Regions from separate parts of the Streptomyces sp. SJL17-4 genome, predicted to be linked through region 2. Evidence: riboswitches for the same ligand, from Rfam matches in the RefSeq annotation. Region 2 holds a riboswitch; each other region holds the start of a gene.

Evidence for each region. A riboswitch is a leader RNA that binds a small molecule or an ion and turns the genes downstream of it on or off. The one in region 2 is predicted to bind cobalamin.
Region 1: it holds a riboswitch for cobalamin, as region 2 does, so the genes downstream of both, N5875_RS35115 (energy-coupling factor ABC transporter permease) here and cobN (cobaltochelatase subunit CobN) in region 2, are expected to answer to the same signal.
Region 3: it holds a riboswitch for cobalamin, as region 2 does, so the genes downstream of both, N5875_RS29785 (cobalamin biosynthesis protein) here and cobN (cobaltochelatase subunit CobN) in region 2, are expected to answer to the same signal.
Region 4: it holds a riboswitch for cobalamin, as region 2 does, so the genes downstream of both, N5875_RS02885 (ABC transporter substrate-binding protein) here and cobN (cobaltochelatase subunit CobN) in region 2, are expected to answer to the same signal.

Annotation. Positions count from the first base shown of each region.
Region 1 is NZ_CP104578.1:7,814,577-7,818,731, forward strand. Features, by position in the region: gene N5875_RS35100 (ATP-binding cassette domain-containing protein) at 4-870, opposite strand; gene cbiQ (cobalt ECF transporter T component CbiQ) at 867-1,616, opposite strand; gene N5875_RS35110 (energy-coupling factor ABC transporter substrate-binding protein) at 1,623-2,084, opposite strand; gene N5875_RS35115 (energy-coupling factor ABC transporter permease) at 2,084-2,779, opposite strand; cobalamin riboswitch at 2,808-3,015, opposite strand; gene N5875_RS35120 (PTS fructose transporter subunit IIA) at 3,137-3,634, opposite strand; gene dhaL (dihydroxyacetone kinase subunit DhaL) at 3,631-4,155, opposite strand, start outside.
Region 2 is NZ_CP104578.1:4,529,443-4,533,597, forward strand. Features, by position in the region: gene N5875_RS20315 (precorrin-2 C(20)-methyltransferase) at 1-557, opposite strand, end outside; gene N5875_RS20320 (precorrin-8X methylmutase) at 554-1,189, opposite strand; gene cobG (precorrin-3B synthase) at 1,204-2,559, opposite strand; cobalamin riboswitch at 2,692-2,838, shown strand; gene cobN (cobaltochelatase subunit CobN) at 2,874-4,155, shown strand, end outside.
Region 3 is NZ_CP104578.1:6,629,229-6,633,383, reverse strand. Features, by position in the region: gene N5875_RS29800 (hypothetical protein) at 1-259, opposite strand, end outside; gene N5875_RS29795 (inorganic phosphate transporter) at 703-1,983, shown strand; gene N5875_RS29790 (hypothetical protein) at 1,996-2,217, shown strand; cobalamin riboswitch at 2,340-2,472, shown strand; gene N5875_RS29785 (cobalamin biosynthesis protein) at 2,506-3,480, shown strand; gene N5875_RS29780 (cobyric acid synthase) at 3,477-4,155, shown strand, end outside.
Region 4 is NZ_CP104578.1:699,395-703,549, reverse strand. Features, by position in the region: gene N5875_RS02895 (ABC transporter ATP-binding protein) at 1-95, opposite strand, end outside; gene N5875_RS02890 (iron chelate uptake ABC transporter family permease subunit) at 92-1,087, opposite strand; gene N5875_RS02885 (ABC transporter substrate-binding protein) at 1,174-2,223, opposite strand; cobalamin riboswitch at 2,381-2,505, opposite strand; gene N5875_RS02880 (CsbD family protein) at 2,660-2,848, opposite strand; gene N5875_RS02875 (hypothetical protein) at 2,986-3,348, opposite strand; gene N5875_RS02870 (NmrA/HSCARG family protein) at 3,384-4,155, opposite strand, start outside.

The DNA.
Region 1 (4,155 bases), 3.3 Mb from region 2:
CTACTACTCAGTAGCCAATCGTGAGGCTGTCGCCGCCGCTCCGAGCCACGCGTCCAGCTCCTCCGGCGTCCGCGGCTCGGCCGCCCCCGCGGCGAGCAGACCGTGGGTGCGGAGCAAGCGGCCGACCGCCGTCCCCCAGGGGCGGCGCAGCCGGGCCTCGTCGAGCAGCGCGTCGTCCGCGAGGAGCTCGGCGACCGGACCGGTCCGCAGCCCGGACGGGGCGAGCACCGCCGCCTCGTCCGCCCAGCGCAACGCCAGATCCACGTCGTGCGTGGCCATCAGCACCGTCGTGCCGGCCTCCCGAAGCCGCTGGAGCGCGTCGAGCAGCCGCTCCTGCCCGTGCGGATCGAGACCCGCCGTCGGCTCGTCCATGATCAGGACACGGGGCCGCATCGCCACCGCGCCCGCGATCGCCGCCCGCTTGCGCTGCCCGTACGACAGCAGATGCGTCGGCCGGTCCGCGAGCGCCGTGATGTCCAGCGCCTCCAGTGCCTCACGGACCCGCCGCCGCACCTCGTCCTCGGGCAGTCCGAGGTTCATCGGACCGAACGACACGTCCTGGTCCACCGACGCGGCGAACAGCTGGTCGTCGGGGTCCTGCACCACCAGCTGCACGGTCGTCCGCAGCCGGGTCAGCCCCTTCCGGTCGTACGCGACCTCCGTACCGTCCAGGCGCAGCGACCCGCTCACGCACCGCAGCCCGCCGCTGAGCAGCCGCAGCAGGGTCGTCTTGCCGCTGCCGTTGCGGCCGAGCAGCGCGACCGCCCGCCCCTCCGCGACGGCGAAGTCCACGCCGGACAGGACCGGGGGCCCGTCCTCGTAGGCGAAGCCGGCTTTCACCAGTTCCACGACAGGGGTCGGAGACGTCACGGAAGGAGCCTTTCCAGTACGAGGGTGAGGGCGACGAGTCCGGCGAGCAGGACGCCCGTGCCGGCGAGGAACGGGCGGGACACCGCACACGCGGGCACCAGGACCCGCAGCGTCCCGTCGTACCCCCGCCCGGCGAGCCCCGACTGCAGGCGCTGCGCCCGGTCGAAGGCCCGTACGAACGTGGTCGCACCGAGGCCCGCGAGTGAACGCCAGGTCGCGGCCCGCGTGGTGTGCCCGAGCCGGGCCGCCTGCGCCTGCCGGATCTTGGACATCGCGTCGAGCAGCAGGAAGATGATCCGGTACATCACCAGCGCCACGTCCACCACGGGCGCCGGCACCCCCGCCCGTACCAGCCGGGGCAGAACGTCGGACACCGGCGTCGTGAACGCGAAGAGCAGCACCCCGAGCGAGGCCGAAGCCGTCCGCAGCAGCAACTCGCCCGCGTGCGTCGGACCGTCCGGCGCGAGGGCGACGAGCCCCCGGGTACCGCCCACCTCGAAGAGCAGCGGAATCGCGCCCGTGACACAGAACCCGAGCGGGATGCGGAACGCCCGCCACAGCGCCCGGCCCGGCACACCGGCCGGACCGAGCAGCACCGTGAGCGTGGTCGCCGCGACGAGGACCGCACCCGGCCACGGCGGCAGAGCCACCGCGCACAGGGTGAGACCGAAGCCGAGAAGCGCCTTCTCGGCGGGATGGCGGCGGCGCCAGCGACTGCTGTGCGCCGCCGCGTCGATCGGCAGCATCGGTGGCTACGCGCCCGGCCCGCCGGCGGACCCGCCGCCGAGGGACGGCCCGGTGCCGGTGCGGGAGCCGGTGCTGGTGCCGCTCTCGGACTCCGCGGTCCTGGCCTCGGCAGCCCCTGCGGCATCCGCTCCGGCGCCGTGCGCCTCGGCTGCCTCGGCCGCCTCGGCCCGCGCCGCCCCCTGTCGACGGCCGCGCCGCAGACCGAAGTAGTACGCGAGGACACCGGCGCCGAGGGCCGCCTGAAGGGCGAACAGCGCCGACTCGATCTCCCCGGACGGCGGCTCGTAGAGCGGGCTGAACCACGGCTCGTAGTCCGGCTGGAGCTCGGTGATCGCGGTCTCCGCCTCCGCGTCGGCCCCCGTGAAGGGTTCTTCCTTGTGGTCGCCGAGCCCCAGTGCGAGCGGCAGGACCGCGAGCGCGGCGACGACGAGCAGCAGCAGGGCGTTGATCTTCGCGTTCCGGCTCATCACGCGGTCGCCTCCTCGCGTCGCTCCGACGTGCGCCCGGCGAGGACGCCGAGCCGGATCAGGTCGCCCTTGCTCGACTGGGTGAGCAGGCGCATCACAAGCACGGTGAGCAGACCCTCGCTCACCGCGAGCGGAATCTGCGTGACGGCGAAGATCCCGCCGAACTTGGCGAGCGCGCCGGGGATGCCGCTGCCCGGGTCGGGGAAGGCGAGCGCCAGCTGGACGCTGGTCACGCAGTAGGTGGACAGGTCGGCGACGAACGCGCCGAAGAAGACGGCGACCATCAGCGGCGCACCGAACCGGCGCAGCAGCACGTAGGTCCCGAACCCCGCCCAGGGCCCGACGATCGCCATCGAGAAGGCGTTCGCGCCGAGTGTGGTCAGCCCGCCGTGGGCGAGCAGCAGGGCCTGGAAGAGCAGGGTGATCGTCCCCAGGACCGCCATGATCGGCGGCCGGAACAGGATCGCGCCCAGGCCCGTACCGGTCGGATGCGAGCAACTGCCCGTCACGGAGGGCAGTTTGAGTGCCGACAGGACGAACGTGAAGGCGCCGGCAGCGCCGAGCAACAGGGTGGACTCAGGATTCGACCGCACCTCGCGGGTCAGCGCGCGGACCCCGTGGACGACGAACGGCGCGGACGCGACACTCCAGGCGGCCGCGTGCACAGGGGGCAGATACCCCTCGGCAATATGCATGGTTGGGAGACCCTCTCCAGCACCTCGTGGATGGACAACGCACCCTGGCCGGTCTCCTGGCTGACGGTCATTCCGTCCGACTCCGCCTTCCCACACCACGGCGGTCTCCCGACGTGGTCCAGTGGCTTCCCCGAGGGTGTTCCCCGCGGGGGTGGAGCCGGACCTCCCGATCACAGTGGCGAGGGCCGCACCGGTACTGCACCGGTTTCCCGTACACCAAGGCTCTGCGACATTAGTGTGTTGACCTGCTGGATCACAACACGCCCGCCACCCGGTGGGGCCCCTCGCTCACTCCCCGCAGTCGCCCGGGGCGACTCGGAGCCGAGCTCGGGGCCTCTCCCTCGGGTACTCCCTCGGTCACTCCTTGCGGTAGTCGTACGCCTCCGACGCGGCCGCCGCCACGGCGTCGAGGTCCCCGCCCGCGCTCGCGGTGACCAGGGCGGCGACCGCGCCCTCGACGAACGGCGCGTCCACGAGTCGAGAGCCGTCGGGCAGTTCGTCACCCTCGGCGAGGAGGGCCTTCACGGTGAGCACCGCGCTCCCCAGATCGACGAGGATCGCCACACCGGCGCCCTGGTCGACGCCCTTCGCCGCGCCGGAGATCAGCTCGGAGCTCGTCCCGAGGCCACCGTCGGGGGTTCCCCCGGCCGGGAGGATCGGGGCGAGGTCACCGCCGCCGGCGAGCCCCCGGGCCAGCTCGGCCACGGCGGCCGCGACGGCGGCGCTGTGCGAGACGAGCACGATGCCGACGGAACGGGAGCCGACCGCACCGGAGCCGACCGCAGCGGAGCCGGAGCCGGTCTCCGTCCCCGTCCCCGCTCCTGTCCCCGCTCCCGTCCCCGTCCCGCCACTCATGACGCCCCCTCGGCGCTCGACGTCTCCGTGCGCGCGGTCTCGTCGAGCGCGGCGAACAGCAGCGCCGAGGACGTGGCCCCCGGATCCTGGTGCCCCACCGACCGCTCGCCCAGATAGCTGGCCCTGCCCTTGCGCGCCCGCAGGGGTACGGTCGCCAGGGCGCCGTCCTCGGCCGCCGTGCGGGCCGCGCCGAACGAGTCCCGCAGCCCCTCCACGGCCGGCATGAGCGCGTCGAGCATCGTCTTGTCGCCCGCCTGCGCGCCGCCCAGCTGGGACACGGCGGCCACGCCGGAGCCGAGCGCCTCCGCCAACTGTTCCCGGGTGACGCGCTCGTCGTCGCCCAGGGTCTTGCCGGTACGACGGAGCAGTGTGCCGTACAACGGCCCCGAAGCGCCCCCCACGGTGGAGATCAGCTGTCGCCCGGCGACGGTGAGCACCGCGCCCGGCGTCGCGGGCGGGTCCTTGGCCAGGGTCTCGGTCACGGCGGCGAACCCGCGCTTGAGATTGGCGCCGTGGTCGGC
Region 2 (4,155 bases):
AGCTTCATCACGACCGCCGAGTCGGTACCCGCGAGACGGGCCGTCAGCTCGTCCTCCGGCAGGGTGCCGGGGATGATCGTGAGGACCTCCTCCGCCTCGCACAGCGGCTCGCCGAGCCGCGCGGCGGCGGCGGACACCGAGGTGACACCGGGGATGACGGTGGTGTCGTAGCGGTCCGCGAGCCGCTTGTGCATGTGCTGGTACGAGCCGTAGAACAGCGGGTCGCCCTCGGCGAGGACGGCGACGGTGCGGCCGGCGTCGAGGTGCGCGGCGAGGCGGGCCGAGGCCTCCTCGTAGAAGTCGTTCAGGGCGCCCCGGTAGCCGCCCGGGTGGTCCGTGGTCTCCACCGTGAGCGGGTACATCAGCCGCTCCTCGATGTGGTCCGGACGGAGGTGCTCGGCGGCGATGGAGCGCGCGATGGAACGGCCGTGGCGGGCCGAGTGGTACGCGATCACGTCGGCGGCGGCGATGGCCTTCACGGCGGCGACGGTCATCAGGTTCGGGTCGCCGGGGCCGAGCCCGACGCCGTACAGCTTGCCGGTCGGATTCTCGGTCACTTCTGGATCTCCGCTTCGTGGGCGATCGCGTTGATCGCGGCGGCCGTCATGGCGCTGCCGCCGCGCCGGCCCCGTACGACGAGGTAGTCGAGGCCCAGGTCCTGTGCGGCCAGGGCGTCCTTGGACTCGGCGGCGCCGATGAAGCCGACCGGTATGCCGAGGACGGCGGCGGGCTTCCCGGCCCCTTCCGCGACCATCTGCAGGAGGTGGAAGAGGGCGGTCGGCGCGTTGCCGATGGCGACGACGGAGCCTTCGAGGCGGTCCCGCCACAGTTCGAGGGCGGCGGCGGAGCGGGTGGTGCCGAGTTCGGCGGCGAGGGCCGGCACGGACGGGTCCGAGAGGGTGCAGATCACCTCGTTGTCGGCGGGAAGCCGACGCCGGGTGACTCCGCTCGCGACCATCTGCGCGTCGCAGAGGATCGGCGCTCCGGCCCGGAGGGCGGCGCGGGCGTTCGTGACGACCCGCGGCGACCAGGCGATGTCGCGTACGAGGTCGGTCATGCCGCAGGCGTGGATCATCCGGACCGCCACCTGGGCGACGTCGGCGGGCAGGCCCGCCAGATCCGCCTCGGCGCGGATCGTGGCAAAGGACTGGCGGTAGATCTCCGCCCCGTCCTTCTCGTAGTCGAACATCCTGTTGCTCTCGCTCATCTCGTCGTGCGGGCCGCGGTCACGGCTTCGGGCAGGGCGGTACGGGGGGTGGGGACGCCGTCCACCAGGTAGTCGCCGCCGGCGGTGGCGAGGACGTCGGTCCAGGCACCGTGCGGGTGTCCGCAGCGGCGCTCGCACCCGGAGAAGTGCACGGGGCGACCGGGCGCGGCAGCGGTGGCGGTTCCGGCAGCCGTGGCGGTGGTGGTGGCGTCGGTGCGGACGTCGGCGAGGGACTTGGCACAGCCGGGCCGTCCGGTGCAGGCGGTGACGCCGGCCCAGGGGGAGTCGGGGCGGGTGACGAGCCCGGCCGCGTCGAGGGCGGGCAGCCGTTCGGCCCCGGCGCCGACCACGACGACGCCGCGCCAGGGGGTGAGCCGCACCTCGTCGGCGGGGAGCAGTGCGCGCAGCTGGGCGGCGGTGAGCCGCCCGAGGGGCGCGAGCACGGAGAGGGCGGCGGAGCCGAGGGGGCCGGGGGAGGGGGCTGGACCGTGGGGAAGCGGCGGCGGGGGTACGGCTCCGGGAGCGGAGGCGGAGGCGGAGGCGGGGGCGGGCACCACGGGCACGCGCTGCGGTGCGAGCGGCTCGGTCGGCAGTCCCGGGCTCTGCGCCGTGACCGGCTCGGTCGGCAGTCCCGCGGCAGCCAGGGCTCCCGTCGCGTCGATCTCGGTGCCTTCCGGCAGTTCCCGGACCCGCCAGGCGCCGGTCCCGGCGTCCCGCGCCGCGTCCAGGAACGCGCCCGCCGCGGCCAGGGCCGCGCGGGCCGCGTCGGCGTCGGCGACACGGAAGGCCCGCCCGCCGACGTGCAGCTCGGCACCTCCGCCCTGCACTGCGACCAAGGTCACATCGCCGCCGAGCCCGGCCACGTCGCCGCGCCCGTCGTCGAGGACGAAGAGGAACCGGCCGGAGAGGGCCGCCGCCCAGGGGGCGGAGCACAACAGGGCGTCCAGCTCGCGGGCCCACAACTGCACGTCGGCGGCGCCGAGTCCGTCGAGCCCCGCGGCCGGGGAGGCGACGATGTTGCGGACGCGTTCATGGGTGGGGGAGGGCAGCAGGCCCGCCTCGGCGAGGAGCGCGGCGAGCTCCGCCCCGCAGTCGTCGGCGAGGCCGCGCAGCTCGGCGTTGCCGCGGGAGGTGATGCTGAGCCGTCCGTCGCCCAGGGACTCCGCCGCGTCCGCCAGGAACTCGACCTGACGGGACGTCAAGCGGCCGCCGGGCAGGCGGAGTCGGGCGAGGCGGCCGTCGTCGGCGGAGTGCAGGCGCAGCGCCCCGGGGCACGCGTCGCCACGGTCCCGTATGCGAGGTTCGCCCGGCTCGGGCGTCGGGGGCGGGGTGGGCGGCATGGCGGCGAGCATACCGACGGGCCGCCGGCCGGCCACCGGCCGCGATCCGGCCGCCCGACCGCCCTGCGTCCGCCCCACCCGGTGCCCGGCCGTCGGCAGGTGTGATCCGGCCGACTGCCTCACCCGGCCCGGGTCGTCGACCGCACGATCTACTATGCAGACGGCATGGGGTCCCAGGACCCCGGGGAGGAAGCCCGGTGAGAATCCGGCGCGGTCCCGCCACTGTGAGCCCGTACCAGGCACGACGGAACGGGTGAGTCAGGAACTCCCGCCGTCCATACGACCACCCGGGGCGCGGACAACCCCGAGGAAGGCCTGCGCTCGCCATGCTTCTGCTGCTGTCGCACTCCGACACCGACCTGCTCAGCGCCCGCGCGGCGAACGCGAACGCGGCCGCGGCCGGCGGCCCGGTGGAGTACCGCTTCGCCAACCCCGCCCGTCTCCCCCTCGCCGAACTGACCGCCCTCCTGGCCGAGGCCGAGCTCGTCGTCGTACGGCTCCTCGGCGGCCTCCGCTCCTGGGAGGAGGGCCTCGACGCGGTCCGCGCCGCCGGAAAGCCGGTGGTCGTCCTCAGCGGTGAACAGGCCCCCGACGCCCAGCTGATGGAGGCGTCCACCGTCCCCGTCGGCGTCGCCACCGAGGCGCACGCCTACCTCGCGCACGGCGGCCCCGCGAACCTGGAGCAGCTGGCCCGCTTCCTCTCCGACACCGTGCTCCTCACCGGCCACGGCTTCGAGGCCCCGGCCGCCGCCCCCACCTGGGGTCCGCTGGAGCGCACCCCGAAGCGGACCGACGGCCCGACCGTCGCCGTGCTCTACTACCGCGCCCACCACATGAGCGGGAACACCGCGTTCGTCGACGCGCTCTGCGAGGCGATCGAGGACGCCGGCGCCCAGGCCCTCCCGCTGTACGTGGCGTCCCTGCGGGCCCCCGAGCCGGAGCTGCTCGACCGGCTCCGTACCGCTGACGCGATCGTCACCACCGTCCTCGCGGCCGGCGGCACCAAGCCCGCCGAGGCGCAGGCCGGCGGCGACGAGGAGGCCTGGGACGCGGGCGCGCTGGCCGCGCTCGACGTGCCGATCCTCCAGGCGCTCTGCCTGACCGGTTCGCGCGCCGCCTGGGAGGAGAACGACGAGGGTCTCTCCCCGCTGGACGCCGCCAGCCAGGTCGCCGTCCCGGAGTTCGACGGCCGGCTCATCACCGTGCCGTTCTCCTTCAAGGAGATCGACGAGGACGGCCTGCCCGCGTACGTCGCCGACGCCGAGCGCGCGGCCCGCGTCGCCGGGATCGCCGTACGGCACGCCCGGCTCCGGCACATCCCGAACGCCGAGAAGAGGCTGGCGCTCGTCCTCTCCGCGTACCCGACGAAGCACTCCCGCATCGGCAACGCCGTCGGCCTCGACACCCCCGCCTCCGCCGTCTCCCTCCTGCGCCGCCTCCGTGAGGAGGGGTACGACTTCGGGCCCGCCGAGGACCTCCCCGGCCTGGTCTCCGGCGACGGCGACGAGCTGATCTACGCCCTCATCGAGGCCGGCGGCCACGACCAGGACTGGCTGACGGAGGAGCAGCTCGCCAAGAACCCCGTCCGCATCCCGGCCGCCGACTACA
Region 3 (4,155 bases), 2.1 Mb from region 2:
CGAGGACGGGGCCGACGACGGCGTGCTGGCCGTGCCCCTCCATTCCGTACGTCCCGGGGCGCAGCGAGGCGAGGCTGCGGGTGAGGGTGATCCGTTCGGGGCCCGTGGCGTGCACGGTGAGTTTGGGATCCCCGGGCAGGGGACGTCCGGACGGCGCCTTGAGGGCGACGTCGCTGGCGTACCGGCCGACCGCGAACGCGGCCGCGCCGACACCGAGCAGAGTGGTGACGGCCGCTGCCGTCGCTGTAGCCGGGCGCACGCTCCCAGTCTCGGCAGGGTGGGGGCGGACTGCCACCGGTGGGACCCGTACGGCCCCGGCCGGGGGGCCGGAGGGGAGGCCGGGAGGGGAGGTGCGGGCGGGGTCTTCGCGCACGGGGCGTGCCGTGGCCCGCCGGGGCCCGCGGGCCCTCCGGGAGAGTGACATGGGTCTCGTCCGCGGGGTCCCCCGGTCGGATGGTTCCGTCCAGGGGTCGGAACCGGGTGGCGGAGGAGGAACCGGGGCAGGTCGCATGTGCCCGGTGATAGCCGGTATTACCCGGGGTTGCGGGGTGACCGCATCGTGGACAGCCGACGGGCCGGAGCCGTAAACGGAATCCCTTGACGCCGGTTTGAGACACCACAACGCCCGACCCAGTTCACCTTCCGTTCACTCAGGTTGCTTACGTTCGTCCAGCCACTGACCTCAAACGATTGCCTGGGTAAATGGAACACATCACGCTGCTGCTCGCCATTGTGGTCGTGACAGCTCTCGTGTTCGATTTCACGAACGGTTTCCACGACACCGCGAACGCGATGGCGACGACCATCTCGACCGGTGCTCTCAAGCCGAAGACGGCGGTGGCCATGTCCGCCGTGCTGAACCTCGTCGGCGCGTTCCTGTCCGTGGAGGTCGCCAAGACGATCTCCGGCGGGATCATCAACGAAGAGGGCATTCGTACAGAGGTGATCTTCGCGGCGCTGGTCGGCGCGATCCTCTGGAATCTCCTGACCTGGCTGCTCGGACTTCCGTCCAGCTCCTCCCACGCCCTCTTCGGCGGTCTCATCGGTGCCGCGGTCATGTCGGCCGGCTGGTCGGCCGTGAACGGCTCCACCATCGTCACCAAGGTCCTCATCCCGGCCGTCGCCGCGCCGCTCGTCGCCGGCCTCGCCGCGATGCTGGCCACCCGGCTGACGTACAAGATCGGCGCCAAGACCGACGAGAAGCACACCGCCAAGGGCTACCGGGTCGGCCAGATCGCCTCCGCCGGTCTCGTCTCCCTCGCCCACGGCACCAACGACGCCCAGAAGACGATGGGCATCATCACCCTGGCCCTGGTCACCGGCGGCGTCCTCGCCCCCGGCTCCAACCCGCCGATGTGGGTCATCGTCTCCGCCGGTGTCGCGATCGCCCTGGGCACCTACCTCGGTGGCTGGCGCATCATCCGCACCATGGGCAAGGGCCTCACCGACCTCCGGCCGCAGCAGGGCTTCGCCGCCCAGACCAGCGCCGCCACGGTCATCCTGGCCTCCTCGAACCTCGGCTTCTCCCTCTCCACCACCCAGTCCTGCTCGGGTGCCGTGATGGGCGCCGGTCTCGGCCGCAAGGGCGGTGTCGTCCGCTGGTCGACCGCGACCCGGATGTTCGTCGCCTGGGGTCTGACCCTGCCCGCCGCGGGCCTGGTCGCCGCCGGTGCCGAGTTCCTCACCAAGCAGGGCCCCTGGGGCATCGCCGCCGTCGCGGTCCTGCTCGTCGCCGGCTCGGGCGTCATCTGGTCACTGTCCCGCCGCAAGCCGGTCGACCACAACAACGTGAACGCCGCCGCCGACGGCGACGACACTGCCGCCGAGCCCGCGGGTGTGGTGACCACCGCGATCGCGGCCGTCACCCCGCCGCCGGCCGCCGGTTCCGTCGCCGCCGTCGCGGACGAGGAGCTCAAGACCACCATCCCCGCACCGGCTCCCACCGACCCGGCCGCGCCCCCCGCCCCCGCCGCAGCGGTGTAAGGAACGAACGACATGAAGATCGACTGGGCAGCTCTCGGCTCCGTCTTCGGAGTCAGCCTCGTGGCGACCGTCGCCCTGGTGGGCCTCTTCACCCTCGGCATCATCGGCCTCTCCAAGCAGGAGCAGGCCGCCGCCCAGGGAGGCTCCGCCACCCTGGCCCGCACCGGCGCCTACGCCTGCTTCGCCCTGTGCCTCTCGGCCGTGGCGTACGGCATCTACCTGATCGTCGTCTGACGGTCCGAGCGTGACCGGCGGGGCGGTCCGTACCTTCGGGGTGCGGACCGCCCCGCCGCCGTGTTTGTGGTGCTTCGCACAGTGACCCGGTGCAGGTCAAGAGTGAGTTGACGGGTGTTCTCGGGCCGTGGTGGACTGCCGAGGCCATTACGGCGGCAGTAGAGGAAGTCCGGTGCGAATCCGGCGCGGTCCCGCCACTGTGACCGGATCCGAAGGGTCCGGGAGCCAGGAACTCTCGCCGCCGGTCACGTCGATCCAGGGCGCGGACCCTGAGTGAGGACATGCGCCATGCCCGGCCGCAGCAGTACCAGCCGCCTGTCCCCGGACGGATTCGCGTACGGAGCGGCCGCGGGTCTCGCCGTCGATCTGCTCGTCGGCGATCCACGCCGCGGACATCCCGTCGCCGCGTTCGGCCGGGCGGCCGCCGCGGTCGAGAACCGCCTCCACCACGACCACCGCGGCTGGGGTGCCCTGCACACCGCCGTCTGCGCCGGCTCCACCGTCGCCCTCGGAGCGCTCGCCGCCCGGGCCGTACGGAACCGGCCGGCCGCCGCCGTCGCCCTGACCGCCGCCTCCGTGTGGGCGGTCGTCGGCGGTACGACCCTGGGCCGGGAGGCCCGCGCGATCGGCGGCGCGCTCGCCGCCGGGGACCTGGACGTCGCCCGGGAGCGGCTGCCGCATCTCTGCGGGCGCGACCCGCAGTCCCTGGACGGACCCGCGATGGCCCGCGCGGTCGTCGAATCGGTCGCCGAGAACACCTCCGACGCCGTGGTCGGCGCCCTCTTCTGGGGCGCGGTCGCGGGCGTACCCGGCCTCGTCGGCTTCCGGGCCGTCAACACCCTCGACGCGATGGTCGGCCACAAGTCGCCGCGCCACCGCCGCTTCGGCTGGGCCTCGGCCCGGCTCGACGACGTGGCCGGCTGGCCCGGGGCCCGGCTGACGGCCGTCCTCGCGACCGTCGCCGGCGGAAACCCGCGCGGTGCGCTCAACGCCTGGCGAACCGACGCGGCGAAGCACCCCAGCCCCAACGCGGGCCCCGTCGAGGCCTCCTTCGCGGGCGCCCTCGGCGTACGCCTCGGGGGCACCCTGTCGTACGCCGGACGGGTCGAGCACCGGCCCGTGCTCAACGGGACCGGGCGGGCCGTCGAGGTGGCCGACATCGACCGGGCGGTCCGGCTCTCCCGCCGGATCACCGGACTGACCCTGGCCGCCTGCGTGGGCGGCCGGACCATCGTGAGCGCGCTGAAGCGGAGGAACGCATGAGGGGTGGGGGGCTGCTCGTCGCCGGGACCACGTCCGACGCCGGCAAGAGCGTCGTGACGGCCGGCATCTGCCGCTGGCTGGTCCGCAAGGGCCTGAAGGTGGCGCCGTTCAAGGGGCAGAACATGTCCCTCAACTCCTTCGTGACCCGCGAGGGCGCCGAGATCGGCCGCGCCCAGGCCATGCAGGCGCAGGCCGCGCGGGTGGAGCCGACCGCCCTGATGAACCCGGTGCTGCTCAAGCCGGGCAGCGACCGCTCCAGCCAGGTCGTCCTGATGGGCAAGCCGGTGGGCGAGCTGTCCGCCCGCGGCTACCACGGGGGGCGGCAGAAGGAACTCTTCGAGCCGGTGATGGCGTGCCTGGAGGAACTCCGGGGCATGTACGACGCCGTGATCTGCGAGGGGGCGGGCAGTCCGGCCGAGATCAACCTGCGGCGCACGGACATCGTGAACATGGGCATCGCGCGGGCCGCGCGGCTGCCGGTGGTCGTGGTCGGCGACATCGACCGGGGCGGGGTCTTCGCCCAGTTCTTCGGGACGACGGCGCTGCTGAGCCCCGAGGACCAGTCGCTGGTGGCCGGCTACCTCGTGAACAAGTTCCGGGGTGACGTGACCCTCCTCGAACCCGGCCTCGACATGCTCCACGGGCTGACCGGGAGACGGACCTTCGGCGTCCTGC
Region 4 (4,155 bases), 3.8 Mb from region 2:
ACGCCGTCCAGGACGAGCGCACCCCCGGCCGTACGGGAGACACGTTCGGCGCCGAGCCCCGTACCGGCGCCGGCGAGGGGTGGAGCGTCGGTCATCGGGGGCTCCTGGTGCGGTACAGGACGAGGACGAACGCGGGGACGCCGATGAGCGACGTCACCACGCCGACCGGTACCTCCTGCGGGTCGAGCACGGTACGGGCGAGGGTGTCGGCCCAGACGAGGAAGACCGCCCCGGCCAGCGCCGTCAGCGGCAGCAGCCGGGCGTGACCCGGGCCGGTGAGCGCGCGGACCGCGTGCGGCAGGACCAGGCCGACGAAACCGATCGCACCCGCCGAGGACACCAGGACGGCGGTGAGCAGGGCGGTGACCGAGAGGAGGACGAGGCGGGTCCGCGCCACGGAGACGCCGAGCGTCGCCGCCGCGTCCTCGCCGAAGGCGAAGGCGTCCAGGGTGCGGGCGTGCCCGCCGCAGACCAGCAGTGCGCCGGCCAGGACGGCCGCGCACACCCCGACGTCGGTCCAGCCCGCCCCGCTGAGCGAGCCGAGCAGCCAGAAGAGGATGCCCCGGGTGGTCTCCGCGTCGGCGGCGGTCATCACCACGAACGAGGTGAGCGCGGAGAAGAGCTGCATCGCCGCGACCCCCGCGAGGACGACACGGTCCGTCGACCCGCCCAGGGTGTGGCTCAGCAGCAGGACCAGGGCGAAGGAGCAGAGCGCGCCGAGGAAGGCGCCTCCGGCGACGGACAACAGGCCGCCGCCCGCACCGAGGACGACGACCGCGACCGCCCCGGTCGAGGCGCCGGAGGAGACGCCGAGGACGAACGGGTCGGCGAGCGGATTGCGCAGCAGGGACTGCATCACCGCGCCGCAGACGGCGAGTCCGGCGCCGCACACGGCCGCGAGGAGAGTGCGGGGCAGCCGCAGGTCCCAGACGATGCCGTCGCGGATCGCGCTCAGTCCGGACGGGTTCCCGCCCAGGTGGGAGACGACGACCGACCAGGCGTCGGCGACGCGGATGTCGGCCGGTCCGATGGTGAGGGCGAGGGCGACGGAGGCGCACAGGAGGACGATCCCGGCCGCCCCGGCGATCGGCGGGAGCGCCCGGGAGGGAAGGGAGACGGCCGGCCCGGGGCGCTTCCGGCCCGTCCCGGCCACAGCGCCCGGCGTGGACCCCGTCACTTCGCGAGCCCGTACGTCCGCAGCGCGGCGGCGACCTTCTCGATGCCCTCGACGGTACGGATGGTGGGGTTCATGGCCTGGCCGCTGAGGACCACGTACCGCTTCTTCCGTACCGCCGTCATGTTCCGGGTGACCGGGTGCGATTCCAGGAACTCGATCTTCTTCGCGGCGCTCTCGGCCGACTGGGCCTTGCGGGTCAGATCGGCGATCACCAGCACGTCGGGATCGCGGTCGACGACCGTCTCCCAGTTGATCTGCGGCCACTCCTCCTTCGTGTCGTCGAAGACGTTCTTCACGCCGAGCGTCCCGCTGACGATCCCCGGCGCCCCGCAGCATCCGGCCATGTACGGCCCCTGGGAGTCGGAGAACCAGTACAGGACGGACGCGTCGCCGTAGTCCGCACCGGCCCTGGCCTTCTCCACCCGGGCGCGGAGCTCCCCGACGAGCTTCTCGCCGCGCTCCGGCACGCCGAAGATCCTGGCCAGGTCGCGGACCTCGCCGTACACGGTGTCCATGGTCAGCGGCTCGGTCCGCACGCCGTCGCCGTCGCCGCTGTTGTCCTTGCCGACGCAGTCGGCGGGGGAGACGTACGTGGGCACGCCGAGCTTCGTGAACTGCTCGCGGGGCGCCACACCGCCCTTGCCCACGGTGTAGAGGAAGGAGGCGCTGACGAAGTCGGGCTCGGTGTCGAGGACCTTCTCGAACGACGGGTAGCGGTCGGCGAGCCGGGGGACGGCGGCGTTCGCCTTCTCCAGGCCCTTGAGGACCGGGTCCGTCCAGGTGGCGGTGCCGACCATGCGGTCGGCCAGGCCGAGCGAGAGCAGGATCTCGGCCGAGCCCTGATCGAGGGCGACGGCCCGGCGGGGCGCGCGGTCGACCTCGACCCGCTGCCCGCAGTTGTCCGGGAGGACGGTGCGGCCGGAGTCCGTGGCCTGCGCCCCGGACGAGGGCGTCGCACCGCCGGAGCCGGAACCAGAACCGGAGCCGGAACCAGAACCGGAGCCGGAACCGGAACCGCAGCCGGTCAGGAGAACGGCGCCGGCCATGAGCAGCACGGCGGAACGGACGGGGCGTGCGAGGGGCGCGGCGGAACGGACAGGGTGTGCGAAGGGCACGGAAGGAGTCCTCTGCGTCACGGCTCATGCGCGGAGCCTGTCGTACGGTGCTCCCCGGGCGGCGATGCCCGCCCCCCGGGCCGCCAGCAGGTCTTCGGACTCGGGGTCGTCCGGACGGAACGCCTTCCCAGGCCCTCATGGGGCCCAGTGGCCGATGCTCCGCCCGTCACCCTCACCGCTGCGCGTCAGCTCCGGATTCCCACCGGATTCCCTGACCCGTGCACATACCGTGTCGATACGTACAGAGGTGCGACTGGCCCGGGCAAGCTACCACAGGTCGATCTTCGTCCGACCCCGGGCCGCCTATGGAGCGCGTCGCTCAGGACTCGCCTCGCTCAGGACCGGCGTCGCTCAGGACTCGCCTCGCTCAGGACTCGTGTCGCTTCATGTCGTCGCGCGCCTTCCGCGCGCTCTCGTGCACCCTCTCGATCGCCGCTCGGGCCTTGGCCGCCATCCGGTCGGCCTCGCCCTCCGCCTCCAGGCGCGAGTCGCCGGTCGCCTTCCCGGCGACCTCCTTCATGGCCCCCTTGCCCTTCTGCACGGTGCTCTTGCGCATGATCGGGTTCCTTCCGTCGAATCCCACGCCGGGTCCGCTTCCCTTCCACGGGCGGCTGCCCCTGATGCCGGGATTCATGCGACAGGCCCCGGCGCGCGCGGCTCGGTCAGCCACCGGTGCGCCGTGCGTACGGACCGTCAGTCCGCCGTGCGCCGCGCCGCCGCGCTCCTCCGCCGGGCCACCGCCCGCAGCAGCAGCCGCATCAGGCACACCGCGGTGACCACCCACACCGCGGCGAAGAGCCACAGCGGGCCGGACGACGTGGACGCGACCGCGAGGAGGAACAGGGCCACGCAGGCGATTCCGAGGACCGTGGTGAACCAGCCGAGGCGATGCCGCAGGACCGCGCCCCAGGTGCCTCCCGCGCTTCCCGTACCCGCGCCGGTGTTTCCGAGCGAACGCAGTCTGCGGGTGAGGGACGCATCGCCCCGAAGGCCTTCCTCGATGCCCTCGAGGATCTTCCGTTCCTGATGGGTGAGCTTGGGATTGGGATCGTGCATGACGAACTCCCGTCGAGCATCGAGCGGTCCGGCGGTCACGCCCAGGCGGTGCGCAGACGGTCCTGGTGCGCCGCGAGCCACGTGCCGAAGTCCTGGAGGGCGGGGTTGAGGCCCCGGACGGCGTCGATGTCCCGGGCTTCGATGAAGTGCTGCTCGCAGTCCGTGTAGTACTGGAACATGTTCCCCGACTCGTCCGCGCCCGGGAATCCCTGCGCACGCCATTCGTCCGGAGCGAGGGGGCGGTAGCGCACCGGTTCGCCGAGCGCTCCCGTCAGGGCCGCGGCCATGTCGGCGACCTTGAGGTGCTCGCCGGCGATGCTGACCGTCGCCGCGATGAGATCCGTACCGCGTGCGAAGACGGCCAGTGCCGTCCTTCCGACGTCGTCCACGGCCATCCCGGAGAGCCTGGCTTCGCCCATCGGGTACGCCAGCCGGAGGGCGCCGTCCGTGTCGCGCTGCGCGGGGAAGAATTCGAACAGGTTCTCCCAGAAGAAGGTGGTGCGGAGGAACGTCGTCGGCACGCCCTCGTCGAGGAAGTAGTGGTCCGCCTCCGCCTTGCCGTCGAAGTGCGGCACCTTGTAGCGCTCCTGCAGCGTCGGCATCCGCTCGTCCTCGCGCGGCACGCACTCACGGGTGTCCTCGAGCGTCGACCAGATCGCGTGCTGCACCCCCGCGTGCGAGGCGGCCTGGGCCATGGCTTCGGCCTGGGCCTTCTCCCGCTCCGCGGACGTGTGCTCCCAGAAGTTCGTGACCAGAAAGGCGCCGTACGCGTGCTCGAACGCGGGGCCGAGGCTCGACGGATCGTCC